Regions from separate parts of the Streptomyces sp. JL2001 genome, predicted to be linked through region 3. Evidence: predicted binding sites of a transcription regulator. Region 3 holds the regulator's gene; each other region holds the start of a gene.

Region 1 (5,469 bases), 2.0 Mb from region 3:
AAGGAGGCGAGGTCGGTCACCCGTCCCATTGTGGGCCCTGCCGCCGAGTGGGCCGGCCGGGGGACGGTACGCGCGGCGCGCCGACGGCGTGGGCGCCGGAGGGCCTCCGCGCTGACAGGATGCGGCGCCATGCAGCTAGTACGACAAAAGGAACGAATGCTTACAAAGCGAGGTCGCCGCACGCGGCGGTCGGTGGGTGCCGTCCTGCTCGTCGCCGCCCTCGGATCCGCCTGCGCCGGGCCCTCCGCGGACGGCGGGGGCGCGGGCGGCGCACCCAAGGGGCCCGCGAGTCCCGCCGCGGGACAGCCGCGCGCGGAGGGGGCGGCCGGCGCCCTGGAGGCGTACGTGGAGAGGGTCCGCAAGCAGCGTGCCGCGCGGGTGCTGGCCGCCAAGAAGTGGGGCCTCGACAAGCCGCCGCTGGAGGCGCCCGCGCCGCCCCGGGTGAAGCCGACGATCACCACCCGCAAGGGCTTCGAGACGTCCGGCGAGGGCCTGCCGCCCGTCTTCACCACCGTGCCGACCAAGGACAAGGTCGTCTTCCTGACGATCGACGACGGGGCGGAGAAGGATCCGGAGCTGCTGCGGATGATGACCGAGCTGGGCATCCCGTACAGCGCCTTCCTGAGCGACTACCTGGTCAAGGAGGACTACGGCTACTTCGCGAAGATGCAGAAGGCCGGCGTCTCCCTGCACAACCACACCCTCAACCACCGCTATCTGCCCGGGCTCTCGTACGCCGAGCAGAAGCGGGAGATCTGCGGGATGCAGGACACGATCGAGAAGCGGTTCGGCAAGCGGCCGCCGCTCTTCCGCCCGCCGTACGGCAACTACAACCGGAACACGCTGACCGCGGCCAAGTCGTGCGGGGTCAAGGCGGTGCCGCTGTGGGCCTCGGAGGCGTTCCCGGACCGCATGGAGTGGCGTGAGTGGGACCGGGACCTGCACCCCGGCGACATCGTGCTCACGCACTTCCGGGGCAAGGCGGACTGGAAGGGCACCATGCCCGACATGATCCGCCGCGTGATGAAGACGATCACGGCCAAGGGCTACGCGGTCGCGAAGCTCGAGGACTACGTGTGACCCGGGCGCGCCGGCCGCTGGCCGGACTGCTGCTGGCCGGCGCGCTCCTGGCGGCGACGGGCTGCGCGCAGTCCGTGGACCCGATCGAGCGCCTGGGCCGGAGGGCCGCGGAAGGCGTGGGGCCGTCGGCGGCCGCGGTGCCGGCGGCGCGGGGCCCGGTGGGGGAGGCCCGGCACGCGGCGCACGCCGGACGGCCGGTCCGCGGGAGCGCCGGCGCCCCCCGTGTCGCCGCCCGGGACGGCGCCGGGGAAGCGACCCTCACCGAGACGGCCGCCCGGATGTTCCGCACGGCCGCGCGGTCGTGGCCCCACGCGCCCGCCCGGCCGCACGGGAGGCCGCACGCGGCGGCGGAGCGGCACCCGGATGCCCGGGACCACGAGGGGGCCGGCCGGCACGCGAGGGCCGGCGGATATGCGGAACCAAAGGGTCCGTCAGACCGTTTCCCGGAGCGGGACAGAATCGCCACACGGCACTGAATTGGCACTCCGCTTGACCGAGTGCTAATCGCAGTCATAGTCTCGGGTCTGGCACTCCCCACTGGAGAGTGCCAACACAGCGACGGGCAGGTCCGGCACCCGCGACGACGGATCCACCTGGTCGCCACCTCAGACAGTTAACCCCGTGAGATCTCCGAAGGGGGAGGTCGGATCGTGACGACCACCAGCTCCAAGGTTGCCATCAAGCCGCTCGAGGACCGCATCGTGGTCCAGCCGCTCGACGCCGAGCAGACCACGGCCTCTGGCCTGGTCATCCCGGACACCGCCAAGGAGAAGCCCCAGGAGGGCGTCGTCCTGGCCGTGGGCCCGGGCCGCTTCGAGAACGGCGAGCGTCTGCCGCTCGACGTCAAGACCGGCGACATCGTGCTGTACAGCAAGTACGGCGGCACCGAGGTGAAGTACAGCGGCGAGGAGTACCTCGTCCTCTCGGCTCGCGACGTGCTCGCGATCGTCGAGAAGTAATTCACCGAAGTACCCGAAGTACCTGAAGCAGATGCTTTGAGCTGCGCCCCGAGGCCCCTTCCAGGCGCCCCGGGGCGCGGTTCGTTCCACCCGATTTCCGAGAGGGCTGAACCGCTCCCATGGCGAAGATCCTGAAGTTCGACGAGGACGCCCGTCGCGCCCTTGAGCGCGGCGTCAACAAGCTTGCCGACACGGTGAAGGTGACGATCGGCCCCAAGGGCCGCAACGTCGTCATCGACAAGAAGTTCGGCGCCCCCACCATCACCAACGACGGTGTCACGATCGCCCGCGAGGTCGAGATCGACGACCCGTACGAGAACCTCGGCGCCCAGCTGGTGAAGGAGGTGGCGACCAAGACCAACGACATCGCGGGTGACGGCACCACCACCGCCACCGTGCTCGCCCAGGCCCTGGTCCGCGAGGGTCTGCGCAACGTCGCCGCCGGCGCCTCCCCGGCCGCCCTGAAGAAGGGCATCGACGCCGCCGTCAAGGCCGTCTCCGACGAGCTGCTCGCGACCGCGCGTCCGATCGAGGACAAGTCCGACATCGCCGCCGTGGCCGCGCTCTCCGCGCAGGACCAGCAGGTCGGCGAGCTCATCGCCGAGGCGATGGACAAGGTCGGCAAGGACGGTGTCATCACCGTCGAGGAGTCCAACACCTTCGGCCTGGAGCTCGACTTCACCGAGGGCATGGCCTTCGACAAGGGCTACCTGTCCCCGTACATGGTCACCGACCAGGAGCGTATGGAGGCCGTCCTCGACGACCCGTACATCCTGATCCACCAGGGCAAGATCTCCTCGATCCAGGACCTGCTGCCGCTCCTCGAGAAGGTCATCCAGGCCGGCTCCAGCAAGCCGCTGCTGATCATCGCCGAGGACGTCGAGGGCGAGGCCCTGTCGACCCTGGTCGTCAACAAGATCCGTGGCACCTTCAACGCCGTGGCCGTCAAGGCCCCGGGCTTCGGCGACCGCCGCAAGGCGATGCTCGGCGACATGGCCACCCTCACCGGTGCCACCGTCATCGCCGAGGAGGTCGGCCTCAAGCTCGACCAGGCCGGTCTGGACGTGCTGGGCACCGCCCGCCGCGTGACCATCTCCAAGGACGACACCACCATCGTCGACGGTGGCGGCAAGTCCGAGGACGTGCAGGGCCGCGTCAACCAGATCAAGGCCGAGATCGAGTCCACCGACTCCGACTGGGACCGCGAGAAGCTCCAGGAGCGCCTCGCGAAGCTGGCCGGCGGCGTGTGCGTGATCAAGGTCGGCGCCGCCACCGAGGTGGAGCTGAAGGAGAAGAAGCACCGTCTGGAGGACGCCATCTCCGCGACCCGCGCCGCGGTCGAGGAGGGCATCGTCTCCGGTGGTGGCTCCGCTCTGGTCCACGCCGTCAAGGTCCTCGAGGGCAACCTCGGCAAGACCGGCGACGAGGCCACGGGTGTCGCGGTCGTCCGCCGCGCCGCCGTCGAGCCGCTGCGCTGGATCGCCGAGAACGCCGGCCTCGAGGGCTACGTCATCACCTCCAAGGTGGCGGAGCTCGACAAGGGCCAGGGCTTCAACGCCGCGACCGGCGAGTACGGCGACCTGGTCAAGGCCGGCGTCATCGACCCGGTGAAGGTGACGCGCTCCGCGCTGGAGAACGCCGCCTCGATCGCCTCCCTCCTCCTCACCACCGAGACCCTCGTGGTGGAGAAGAAGGAAGAGGAGTCGGCGGACGCGGGCCACGGCCACGGTCACGGCCACTCGCACTGACCCACCGCTCCACGGCAGCACGCCGACGCGCCGCACGGATCCCGTGCGGCGCGTAGGGCGTGTTGCGAAAGTAGCGCCGAGGCAGGCGGGACTTTCGCAACCCGCCCGAGGCCGCGCAGCCCGGAACGCCCCGCGTGGCCGGCCCGCCCGTCACGCAGCCGAGGCCCGGCGTCCCCGTCGCGGGGACGCCGGGCCTCGCCCGTTCTCGGGTGGTCCGTCCTCCGGTCGCCCGTCCTCCGGTCAGGTCTCGACGGCTCCGAGCTGCCCCATGAGGCCCAGCAGGTCGTACTGCCACCAGCCCTCCACGGCCTTGCCGTCGTCGCGGAAGCGATGGATGACGGTGCCGGTCATGGAGACCTTCCGGCCGGTGGCCTCGAGGCCCATGAAATCGCCCGTGTGCGTGGCGCTCCAGGTCCAGCGGGTGCAGACCCTGTCGCCCTCGGCGATCTGGTCGTCGACCACGAAGTCGAAGTCGAAGCCGCCCCGCCACATCTCCACCTCGCGCCGGACCGCGTCCATGCCGAAGACGTCCTGCACGTTGGTCGGGTCGTGGTCGTGGTACCCCTCGGCGAAGACCTCGTCCAGCGGCGCGAGCTCTCCCTCGGCGCTGATCAGCTCGAAGAACCGGCGGGCGGTCGCCTTGTAGAGCTGGATGTCCTTGACGACGTCGAGGTCGGTGAACGTCGGCATCTCGTCACAGAGGGCGACCATCTCCCGGAAGATCCGGTCGGTCTCGGGGAGCTGCGAGTTCCTCATCGCCACGTCGTACGAGGGGAATTCGACGATCTCCACGAAGTGGGAGGTGTCGGAGCGGTCCTTGCCGATGAGACTGTGGGTCGCGGTGCGCTTGCCCTTGGTCTGCTCGACCCACAGGTCCATGAGCCGGTTCATGTCGTCGATCCGACTCGTCTTGCAATCGATTATCTGTACGAATGTCATGGCGCCTCCCGGACCGGGTGGGACCTCTCCAGTCTAGGTCGGTCGCCGGGATCGGGCCGGGCCTCCGGTGGGCCCGGCCGGGACCGGCCTACGCGGACCGGGTCAGGTCCGAGGCGCGTACCGGCTCGCGGAACGGCTCCCCCCGCCCGTACCGCGCCACCTCCTCCAGCGCCTGGTCCGCCATGCGGTGCAGCTCGTTGCCGAGCGAGCCGGCGACGTGCGGGGTGAGCAGGACGTTCGGCAGCCCGTACAGGGGCGAGTCCGCGGCGGGGACCTCCGGGTCCGTGACGTCGAGGACCGCGCGCAGCCGGCCGGTCCGCAGATGGGTCAGGAGCGCGTCCTCGTCGACGAGGGAACCGCGCGAGGTGTTCACGAGCGTCCCGCCGTCGGGCATCGCGGCCAGCTGTGCCGCGCCGATCATCCGGTGTGTGGCGGGGAGTTGGGGCGCGTGCACGGAGACGATCGAGCTGCGGGCGCAGAGCTCGTCGAGCCCGACGAGGCCGACCCCCAGGGCCCGGGCATCGGCTTCGTCCACGTACGGGTCGTGGAGGAGCACCTCGAAGTCGAAGGGGCGCAGCAGTTCGATCACGCGGCGGCCGATCCGGGACGCCCCCACGATGCCCACCGTCCGGCGGTAGTTGCCCCATGCCTCCGCATCGGCCTCGGCCAGCCAGGCGTGCTCGGAGCGGACCTGTCCGTAGCGCAGGGCCGAGTGGAGGACCCGCTTGCCGGCGAAGAGGATC
Region 2 (5,469 bases), 1.7 Mb from region 3:
GAGGGCATCTTCGCCGAGACGGCGGGCGGCGTGACCGTCGGCGTCACGAAGAAGCTGATCGAGGCGGGCCTCATCGACCCGAGCCTGACCACCGTCGTCCTGAACACCGGTGACGGACTCAAGACCCTGGACGCGGTGGCCGATACCTCCCAGGCGACCGCCACCATCCGCCCGAGCCTGGACGCGTTCCGCGACGCCGGCCTGGCCCACTGACCACCCCCGTCACGGAAGGCAGCACCCCCATGAGCGTCAAGGTCCGCATCCCCACCATCCTCCGCACCTACACGGGCGGTCAGGCCGAGGTTCCGGCGGAGGGCACCACCCTCTCCGAGGTCATCGCCGACCTGGAGAAGAACCACACGGGCATCGCCGCCCGCGTCCTGGACGACCAGGGCAAGCTGCGCCGCTTCGTGAACGTGTACGTCAACGACGACGACGTGCGCTTCGAGCAGGGCCTTGAGACGGCGACGCCGGACGGCGCCGGCGTGTCCATCATCCCGGCCGTCGCCGGGGGCTGCTGAGCCCAGGGGTTACCCGCAGTCACCTGAATTGCCCCTTCCGTCGAGAAACGGAGGGGGCAATTCTGCATGGTTGAACGCGATAGAGTTGGGGAAGTCCCCTCCGCTGCTCATGCCAGGCGCATATGAGAATGCGCCCGGACCTGACAAGAAGCAGCCAAAGTGTTCGAGTCTTGTGTACCTTCTGCCCACTTTGCCGGGCCCGACTTGCCCCGTAATTCAGCGAATTCTCCGCAATTCTCCTTTCCTGCATGCCCAGAATTCTCGTCCGATTGACCTGTTGCAGAGGGCAGTTGGGCAGATACATTCAGCCGCGGTCGACGCGTTCCGGCGCAGGGTCTGACCCGGGGTCGCGAAGTGCGGTCCCGCGCAAGGGCCAGTAATAGGGGAGTTAGGCATGGCTCAGGGCACCGTCAAGTGGTTCAACGCGGAGAAGGGCTACGGCTTCATCGCGGTCGACGGTGGTGCGGATGTTTTCGTCCACTACAGCGCGATCCAGATGGACGGCTACCGCACCCTTGAAGAGGGTCAGCGAGTCGAGTTCGAGATCTCGCAGGGCCAGAAGGGTCCGCAGGCGGACATGGTCAAGCTCGCCGTCTGAACGCGGCGCGATCGGCCACCACATACGCACTCACGCCGAGGGGTCCGCATCCTGACCGGATGCGGACCCCTCGTGCGTCTCCGCCCACGCCCCGCCCGGCGTCCCCGCCTCCCCCGCCACGCCGGAGCCGCGCCGGCGCCCGGCCCGCGCGCCCGTCGCGCCCCGCCCGGCCCAGGGAGGCGCCCGCACGCCCGTCGCGCCCCGCCGAGCCGCCCGATCCCCGAGTGGCGCTTGCCCCCGCCCGTCACCCGACCGCCGCCCCGCATCGACGTACCGATGGGACGGCCTTGCACTCTCCTGGGTCGAGTGCTAATCATTGGCGTTAGCACTCTGAAGGTGAGAGTGCTTACGAGGATCGGGCAGACGAGGCCCGCTGGCCAGGTGGGGCAAGGAACCGCCGGGCACGCAGGCCGTCCGTCGCGGGCGTCGGCGCGGTCCTGGAGCGTTATCCACCCCATGTCCGGGAGGACCACTTCACATGGCCAAGATCATCGCGTTCGACGAGGAGGCCCGGCGCGGTCTCGAGCGCGGCATGAACCAGCTCGCTGACGCCGTCAAGGTCACCCTCGGCCCGAAGGGTCGCAACGTCGTCCTCGAGAAGAAGTGGGGCGCCCCCACGATCACCAACGATGGTGTCTCCATCGCCAAGGAGATCGAGCTCGAGGACCCGTACGAGAAGATCGGCGCCGAGCTGGTCAAGGAAGTCGCCAAGAAGACGGACGACGTCGCCGGTGACGGTACGACCACCGCGACCGTCCTCGCGCAGGCGCTCGTCCGCGAAGGCCTGCGCAACGTCGCCGCCGGCGCCAACCCGATGGCCCTCAAGCGCGGCATCGAGAAGGCCGTCGAGGCCGTCTCCGCCGCCCTGCTCGAGCAGGCCAAGGATGTCGAGACCAAGGAGCAGATCGCTTCCACGGCCTCCATCTCCGCCGCCGACACCCAGATCGGCGAGCTCATCGCCGAGGCCATGGACAAGGTCGGCAAGGAAGGCGTCATCACCGTCGAGGAGTCCCAGACCTTCGGTCTGGAGCTGGAGCTCACCGAGGGTATGCGCTTCGACAAGGGCTACATCTCGGCGTACTTCGCCACCGACATGGAGCGTATGGAGGCGTCCCTGGACGACCCGTACATCCTGATCGTCAACTCCAAGATCTCCTCCGTGAAGGACCTGCTCCCGCTCCTGGAGAAGGTCATGCAGTCGGGCAAGCCCCTGCTGATCATCGCCGAGGACGTCGAGGGCGAGGCCCTGTCGACCCTGGTCGTCAACAAGATCCGCGGCACCTTCAAGTCCGTCGCCGTCAAGGCCCCGGGCTTCGGCGACCGCCGCAAGGCCATGCTGAACGACATCGCCATCCTCACGGGCGGCACGGTCATCTCCGAGGAGGTCGGCCTCAAGCTCGAGAACGCCGGCCTGGACCTGCTGGGCCGCGCCCGCAAGGTCGTCATCACCAAGGACGAGACCACGATCGTCGACGGCTCCGGCGAGAGCGACCAGGTTGCCGGTCGCGTCAACCAGATCCGTGCCGAGATCGAGAACTCCGACTCGGACTACGACCGCGAGAAGCTCCAGGAGCGCCTCGCGAAGCTGGCCGGCGGCGTGGCCGTCATCAAGGCCGGCGCCGCGACCGAGGTCGAGCTCAAGGAGCGCAAGCACCGCATCGAGGACGCCGTGCGCAACGCCAAGGCGGCCGTCGAGGAGGGCATCGTCGCCGGTGGTGGCGTGGCCCTGCTGCAGGCCTCCTCGGTCTTCGAGAAGCTCGAGGGCGACCTCACGGGCGACGAGGCCACGGGTGCCGCGATCGTGAAGCTGGCCCTCGAGGCCCCGCTGAAGCAGATCGCCGTCAACGCCGGCCTCGAGGGCGGCGTCGTGGCGGAGAAGGTCCGCAACCTGCCCGTCGGCCACGGCCTCAACGCCGCGACCAACGAGTACGTCGACCTCATCGCCGAGGGCATCATCGACCCGGCGAAGGTCACGCGCTCCGCGCTGCAGAACGCCGCGTCGATCGCCGCGCTGTTCCTCACCACCGAGGCCGTCATCGCCGACAAGCCGGAGAAGGCCGCTGCCGGCGCTCCGGGCGGCATGCCGGGCGGTGACATGGACTTCTGAGCCCCGGCTCGGTAGTTCCTCGCTGAACGCGAAAGAGGGCTGCACCCCCGTCACGGGGGTGCAGCCCTCTCGCGTTGCCGCGTACGGTCAGCGCACGTCGACCCAGTCCTCGCCGCCGAACGCCTGGAAGTGCGTCCCGTCACCGTAGTAGCGGACCGTGTACCAGCCGTCGACGGACGCCGTGGTCTTCAGGGAGACCGCGCCGTTCGAAGCCGACGTGCCGGACGCCACCTTCTTCCAGGTGCTCTGCCCCCACGGCCGGAACCACACGCTCACCGGCTGGGCCCCGAGAGCCCGCCAGCCGCTGCTGTCGTGCTGGAGCGAAGCCGTCACCGTGATCGTCGCGCCCTTGCGGACCGGCTCCGGAGCCGCGTTCACGCTCTGCACCCGGGTCGGCGTGCGGACGATGTAGAACGGCTTGCTCACGGACTCCGCGTACTGGTCCGAGATCAGGTGCCTGACCCGGAACCAGCCGCCCGTGTTCCACGCGCCGATGCCGAACGGCACCCGGACCGAGGAGTAGAAGTCGGTCGAACCGATCTTCTTCCAGCCGGTCCGCCCGTCGGGCGACTGCTCCAGGACCACCGTCTGGTTCGACGAGGTGCCCGACCACCGCTCGTACGTCGAACGGAACGTTCCCCACACCGTCAGGCGCGCGTCGGTCGCCAGCGAGTAGTTCAGGACGTCCGTACGCGAGTCCAGCGGCATCACCAGACGGCCCTGCACCGGCGAGAACGCCTGGAACAGGTCGGCCGAAGAGACCGTCCAGCCCTCCGCGTTCGGGCCTGGAGCGGCGACCAGCTTCGCCGTGAAGCCGCCCTCCGCGTCGGTCCGCACCGTCTGCGGGAACGGCGTGGCCTCGTGGTAGTAGTCGTGCGGCGCGCCCAGGGCCACCCGCACCGGCTGGTCGGCCAGCGGCGCCCCACCGTTCTCCGGGTCGGTGACCCGGCCGGTGATCGTGACGACCTCACCGCTGACCGCACGGGTCTTGTCGGCGGAGGCGGTCACCGTCATCCTGCGGGCCTGCCACTCCGAGAACCACCGCCAGTCGTAGGTGCTGCCGTGCACCTCGGAACTGTCCTCGCTGAACGTGGCCTTGTAGGACTCGTACTGCCGCGTCGCCGGGATCGGGTCGCCGGAGAACTCGCCGCCGTCCGTCGTGACCGCGGACAGCACCGGGCCCTCGTCCGGCGTCGAGCGCTGGTACGAGACCGAGCGGCCCGGCAGCGGAACCACGTCACCCGAACCGGGCTGGACACCCGTCAGCTTGCCCTGCGGGCGGATGTTCGGGTCGTTCCACCCGGGCACGCCGACGGCGAAGGTGAGCAGCGGCCGCAGCGTGAAGTCCAGCGTGCCCGCGTTCGTACGGGTCACCGTGTTGCCCAGCGAGTCCGTGGCCGTCACGTCGATCGCGTACTTGCCGAGCGCCGGGATCGACCCGCCGTCCTCGGCCAGCTTGAGCGTGGCCTCCGAGGGAAGGGCGAACGTGCCCTTCGTCTGCTCGACGAGCGCCGGCACGTCGGCGAGGACGGTGTCGCCCTGCCGGACCTTCGCGGACACCGAGGTGACGGCCGCCTGCGGCGCGTCCGTCCACGCGGTCACCCGGAAGACACCGCGCTGGTCGGCGTCGGTGACGGCCCGCCCGATGCCCACGGGGGCCGGCGCACCGGGCGTCTCGTCGGCGAGGGCCGGAGCGGCCCCCGCGCCGATGGCGAGCGCGGTGACGAGGGAGACGGCGGAGAACCGGAGGTCAGAGCGCATCGACATAGATGGTCCTCGACTCGCTGTAGAAGTAACCGGACTTGGACTGCAGGAACAGGGCCCACGTGCCGTCGCCGTAATTGGTGGTGCCGAAGCTGAAGTTGCCGTAGCTGTTCGTCGCCACGTCCTTCTTGGCCCAGTACCAGTTCGGGTCGCCCTTGGGCTTGAAGACCAGCGTCAGCTTGGCGCCCGGCATGGCCTTCCAGACCCCGTTCACCTTCTGCTGCACGAGACCCTTGACCGTCATCTGCGTGTTCGTCCGCGGCCGCGACGGGCTGATCGTGACGTTGACGATCCGGGTCGGGTTGCGGGCGAGACGCACCGGGGTGCTCGTCTTCGAGACGAAGCGGTCGGTCTCCGGGTGGTAGATCCGGTAGAGGCCGTCCGTGTAGCCCCAGACGTCGAACGAGTAGGTGCAGTAGTCGCCGACCGGAGCGGACTTCAGCTGGCCCCAGGTGCGCCCGTTGTCCAGCGACACCTGG
Region 3 (5,469 bases):
GCGGTTCCGGCGGTGGAGGTGCGCAGGACGCTGTGCCCCAGGCGGTACGGCTTCGCCCCGGCCTCCTCGAAGGCGGCGAGCTCCTCCGGGGAGACGCCTCCCTCGGGGCCGACGACGAGCACGATCTCGCCCTCGGCGGGAAGCGGGGCGTCGGCCAGCGCGCCGCTCGGGTGGTCGCGGTCCTCGTGCAGGACGGCGGCGAAGTCGGCGCGCGCCAGGAGTGCCGCCGCCTGCTTGGTGCTCATCGCGTCGGCGACCTCGGGGAAGCGGGTGCGGCGGGACTGCTTGCCCGCCTCCCGGGCGGTGGCCCGCCACTTGGCGAGCGCCTTGAGGCCCCGGTCGCCCTTCCACTGGGTGATGCAGCGCGACGCCGCCCACGGCACGATCGCGTCGACACCCGTCTCGGTCATGATCTCGACGGCGAGTTCGCCCCGGTCGCCCTTGGGCAGTGCCTGGATCACGGTGATGCGGGGCGTGGGCTCGGGATCCACCTGCGCCTCCCGGACCTCCACGGTCAGCTGGTCCCGGCCCTCGGCGGCCGTCACCACGCACGCGGCCCAGCCGCCCCGCCCGTCCGTGAGGACGAGCTCCTCCCCCGCCCGCAGCCGCTTCACGGCGACGGCGTGGCGGCCCTCGGGGCCGTCCAGGAGGAAGGTGCCGGCGCCGGGGACGGCGTCGACGACGAAGACGGGTGCGGTCATGAGGCGCTCCTGTGGGCCAGCGCGGAGTAGGCGGTGTCGAGTTCGGCGGCCAGCACCTCGACGAGCTGGCCGGCCGGGAGTTCACGGGCGAGCCGGTGCCCCTGGCCGGCCCACAGGGCCATGCCCTGGGCGTCGCCGGCGGTGGCGGCGGCCTTGCGCAGCGGCGCGGTGAGGTGGTGCACCTCGGGGTAGGCGGCGGGGGCGTACGGCCCGTGCTCGCGCACGAAGCGGTTCACGAGCCCGCGCGCCGGGCGTCCGGAGAAGGCCCGGGTCAGCTCGGTGCGGCAGAAGAGGGGGTTGGTCAGCGCCTGCTTGTGCAGCGGGTGCGCGGCCGATTCGGGACAGACGAGGAACGCGGTGCCGAGCTGCGCCGCGTCCGCCCCGGCGGCGAGCACGGCGGCGATCTGCGCCCCGCGCATCAGCCCGCCGCTCGCGATGATCGGCAGCTGGACGGTCTCGCGGACCTGCGTGACGAGGGCCAGCAGGCCGGTCCCGGCGGACAGGTCGACGTCCGGGTCGTCGCGGTGGGTGCCCTGGTGCCCGCCGGCCTCGGCGCCCTGGACGCAGACCGCGTCGGCGCCGGCCCGCTGCGCGGTCCTGGCCTCCTCCGCCGAGGTGACGGTGACGATCGTGAACGTACCGGCGCGGCCGAAGGCGTCGAGCGTGTCCCGGGCGGGGCAGCCGAAGGTGAAGGAGACGACCGGGACCGGGTCGTCGAGCAGGATGGCCAGCTTGGCGTCGAAGGCGTCGTCGCGGCCGGTGTCCGCGTCACCGAGCTCGGTGTCGTACCAGGTGGCCTCGCCGGCCAGCTGGTGCCGGTACATCTCGACCGCGGCGGGATCGGCGGCCTGCCCGCCCTGCGGCATGAAGAGGTTGACCCCGAAGGGCTGCGCGGTCAGCCCGCGGACCTGCTTGATCTCCTGGTACATGCCGCCGGCCGTCTTGTACCCGCCGGCCAGGAACCCCAGGCCGCCGGCCTCGCAGACCGCTCCGACCAGCTGCGGACAGGACGCGCCACCCGCCATGGGGGCCTGCACGATCGGGTAACGGCATAGATCGCTCAGTGCGGTGGACATGCAGGCATCGTGCCATGGCCGCAGGCCACGGCCGAAAACGCCGGGGCGGCACGCGCCGGCTGCGCGTGCCGCCCCGGCGGACGGTGTCGGGACCCGGCTCACGAGGAGCCGGGCCGATCGTTCTCAGCGGCCGTTGAACGCGTCCTTGAGCCGCGAGAACAGGCCCTGCTGGCCCGGCTGGAACTGGCCCGTGGGCCGCTCCTCGCCACGCAGCTTCGCCAGCTCGCGCAGCAGCCGCTCCTGCTCCGGGTCGAGCTTCGACGGGGTCATGACCTCGACGTGCACGATCAGGTCGCCGCGGCCGCCGCCCCGCAGGTGCGTGATGCCTCGCCCGTGCAGCGGGATCGACTGGCCGGACTGGGTGCCCGGACGGATGTCGACCTCCTCCATGCCGTCGAGCGTCTGCAGCGGCACCTTCGTGCCGAGCGCGCCCGCCGTCATCGGGATCGTGACCGTGCAGTGCAGGTCGTCGCCGCGCCGCTGGAAGACCTCGTGCGGGACCTCGTGGATCTCGACGTACAGGTCACCGGCGGGACCGCCGCCGGGGCCGACCTCGCCCTCGCCGGCGAGCTGGATCCGGGTGCCGTTGTCGACACCGGCCGGGATCTTGACCGTGAGGGTGCGGCGCGAGCGGACGCGTCCGTCGCCGGCGCACTCCGGGCACGGCGTGGGGACGACCGTGCCGAAGCCCTGGCACTGCGGGCAGGGGCGGGAGGTCATGACCTGGCCCAGGAAGGACCGGGTGACCTGGGAGACCTCGCCGCGACCGCGACACATGTCACAGGTCTGCGCGGAGGTGCCGGGCGCGGCGCCCTCGCCGGAACAGGTCGTGCACACGACCGCGGTGTCGACCTGGATGTCCTTGGTCGTGCCGAAGGCGGCCTCGTTGAGGTCGATCTCCAGCCGGATCATGGCGTCCTGGCCGCGGCGGGTGCGCGAGCGCGGTCCGCGCTGCGACGCCGTGCCGAAGAAGGCGTCCATGATGTCCGAGAAGTTCCCGAAGCCACCCGCGCCGAAGCCGCCCGCGCCACCGCCGCCGGCCTGCGAGAGCGGGTCGCCGCCGAGGTCGTAGACCTGCTTCTTCTGCGGGTCCGACAGCACCTCGTAAGCGGCGTTGATCTCCTTGAAGCGCTCCTGCGTCTTCGGATCGGGATTGACATCCGGGTGCAGCTCGCGGGCGAGCCGCCGGAATGCCTTCTTGATCTCGTCCTGGGACGCGTCGCGGCGCACGCCGAGTACGGCGTAGTAGTCCGTGGCCACTTACGACTCCGCCAGGATCTGTCCGACGTAACGTGCCACTGCGCGTACCGCTCCCATCGTTCCGGGGTAGTCCATGCGGGTCGGTCCGACCACGCCGAGTTTGGCGACTGCCTCGTCGCCCGAACCGTAGCCGACCGCGACGACGGACGTGGACGTGAGGCCCTCGTGGGCGATCTCGTGCCCGATCCGTACGGTCATGCCCGAGTCCTTGGCCTCGCCGAGCAGCTTGAGGAGCACGACCTGCTCCTCCAGCGCCTCCAGCACCGGCCTGATCGTGAGGGGGAAGTCGTGCCCGAAGCGGGTGAGATTGGCGGTGCCGCCGATCATCAGCCGTTCCTCGTGCTCTTCCACCAGGGTTTCCAGCAGGGTCGCGAGCACCGCCGTGACCGTGCCGCGGTCCTCCGTCTCCTCGAAGGACTCCGGAAGATCCTGCACCAACTGCGGCACATCCGCGAAGCGGCGGCCGACGACCCGGCTGTTGAGCCGGGCCCGCAGGTCGGCCAGCGAGCTCTCGCCGAACGGCGCCGGGCAGTCGATCATCCGCTGCTCGACCCGTCCGGTGTCCGTGATCAGGACGAGCATCAGCCGGGCGGGGGCCAGCGAGAGCAGCTCCACGTGCCGGACCGTCGAACGGGTCAGCGAGGGGTACTGCACCACGGCGACCTGCCGGGTCAGCTGCGCGAGCAGCCGGACGGTGCGCCCGACGACGTCGTCGAGGTCGACGGCGCCGTCCAGGAAGTTGTGGATGGCCCGCCGCTCCGGCGTCGACAGCGGCTTGACGCCGGCGAGCCGGTCGACGAAGAGCCGGTAGCCCTTGTCCGTGGGGATGCGCCCGGCGCTGGTGTGGGGCTGGGCGATGAAGCCCTCCTCCTCCAGGACCGCCATGTCGTTGCGCACGGTGGCCGGCGAGACGCCGAGCTTGTGACGCTCCGTGAGGGCCTTGGAACCGACCGGCTCCTCCGTCCCGACGTAGTCCTGGACGATCGCGCGCAGCACCTCGAGCCTGCGTTCGCTGAGCATGGCGCACACCTCCAGCTGTCGTCGTTCCGGTTGCTCCGTGTTTGGCACTCGCCCTGTCCGAGTGCCAGGAATCCCCCGGCCAGTGTACGGCGGCGGGCGTCGCTCCTGGCAAGGAGGCCGCGTCCCTGCCGCGTCGTAGCGGATAGCGTCGCCGCATGAATGTCGCTTGGGAAGAGTCCGGCTGGGAACGACTCGGTGACGGCGTGGGCCGCCGGCGGCTGCCGGGCTGGGACGCCACGGTGGGCCTGGTGCTCGGCGAGGCGGCCGTTCTGCTGTACGACACGGGCTCCACGCTCCGCGAGGGGGCCGAGCTGCGGGCCCAGGTGGAGGCCCTGACGGGGGGCCGGAGAGTGACGCACATCGCACTGAGCCACCCGCATTTCGACCACGTGCTGGGCACCGCGGTGTTCGCCGGGGCGGAGGTGTACGGCGCGGTGGGTCTCGACGAGCTGCTGCGGCGGGAGGCGGACGCACTGCGGACGGACGCGGTGCGCCAGGGGGTGGACGAACATGCGGCGGAGGAGGCCGTCGACGTCCTGGTGACCCCGCGCCACACGGTGTCCGGCGAGTGGACCCTCGACCTGGGCGGGCGGCAGGTGCTCCTGGCCAACGTCGGACCCGGCCACTCGGGCCACGACCTGGCGCTGCTCGTCCCGGATCCGGACGGCGGCCCCGAGGTCGTCTTCTGCGGCGACCTGGTGGAGGAGTCGGGTGAGCCGCAGGCCGGGAGTGACGCGATCCCCGCGCGCTGGCCGGCGGCGCTCGACCGGCTGCTGGCGCTGGGCGGCGAGGAGGCGGTGTACGTGCCGGGGCACGGGGCCGTCGTCGACGCCGCGTTCGTGCGGACGCAGCGCGATGAGCTGGCACGGCGCTTCGGAGTGTCATAACGTCGCGCGAATGCGCAGCTACAACCCGGATCTGACGCCCCCTTGGAAGCGATCGGCCCCCGTCCCGGAGGTCCCCGCCGAGCCGGACCTCGTCGTCGAGGAGGTCGCGACGGGGTTCTGCGGGGCGGTGATCCGCTGCGAGGCGGGCACGGTGACCCTGGAGGACCGCTTCGGCAAGCACCGCGTCTTCCCGATGGAACCACGCGGCTTCCTGCTGGAGGGCCGCGTGGTGACGCTGGTCCGGCCGCCCGCGGGGCCGGCGCGTCCCAGCCGGACGGCGTCGGGGTCGATCGCGGTGCCCGGCGCCCGGGCGCGGGTCGCGCGGGCGGGCCGCATCTACGTGGAGGGCCGTCACGACGCCGAGCTCGTCGAGCGGGTCTGGGGCGACGACCTGCGCGTGGAGGGAGTCGTCGTGGAGTACCTGGAGGGCGTCGACGACCTCCCGGCGATCGTCGCGGAGTTCGGGCCGGCGCCCGACGCGCGGCTGGGCGTGCTGGTGGACCACCTGGTCCCCGGGTCGAAGGA

What was found. The regulator HrcA, encoded in region 3, represses chaperone genes, less so after heat shock. The targets are predictions, from matches to a motif close to TTNGCACTCNGNNNNNCNGAGTGCNAA.
Region 1: the regulator HrcA is predicted to act here: its motif matches at 1,558-1,584, upstream of groES (co-chaperone GroES).
Region 2: the regulator HrcA is predicted to act here: its motif matches at 1,406-1,432, upstream of groL (chaperonin GroEL).

What each region holds. Positions count from the first base shown of each region.
Region 1 is NZ_CP169421.1:3,217,202-3,222,670, reverse strand. Features, by position in the region: gene ACE1OA_RS14075 (THUMP-like domain-containing protein) at 1-29, opposite strand, end outside; gene ACE1OA_RS14070 (polysaccharide deacetylase family protein) at 157-1,080, shown strand; gene groES (co-chaperone GroES) at 1,731-2,039, shown strand; gene groL (chaperonin GroEL) at 2,159-3,787, shown strand; gene ACE1OA_RS14055 (ester cyclase) at 4,028-4,726, opposite strand; gene ACE1OA_RS14050 (hydroxyacid dehydrogenase) at 4,815-5,469, opposite strand, start outside.
Region 2 is NZ_CP169421.1:3,530,324-3,535,792, reverse strand. Features, by position in the region: gene thrC (threonine synthase) at 1-213, shown strand, start outside; gene ACE1OA_RS15595 (MoaD/ThiS family protein) at 243-521, shown strand; gene ACE1OA_RS15590 (cold-shock protein) at 916-1,119, shown strand; gene groL (chaperonin GroEL) at 1,598-3,226, shown strand; gene ACE1OA_RS15580 (hypothetical protein) at 3,314-4,987, opposite strand; gene ACE1OA_RS15575 (hypothetical protein) at 4,977-5,469, opposite strand, start outside.
Region 3 is NZ_CP169421.1:5,201,469-5,206,937, reverse strand. Features, by position in the region: gene ACE1OA_RS23180 (16S rRNA (uracil(1498)-N(3))-methyltransferase) at 1-701, opposite strand, end outside; gene ACE1OA_RS23175 (nitronate monooxygenase) at 698-1,777, opposite strand; gene dnaJ (molecular chaperone DnaJ) at 1,901-3,037, opposite strand; gene hrcA (heat-inducible transcriptional repressor HrcA) at 3,038-4,057, opposite strand; gene ACE1OA_RS23160 (MBL fold metallo-hydrolase) at 4,213-4,944, shown strand; gene ACE1OA_RS23155 (DUF3097 domain-containing protein) at 4,955-5,469, shown strand, end outside.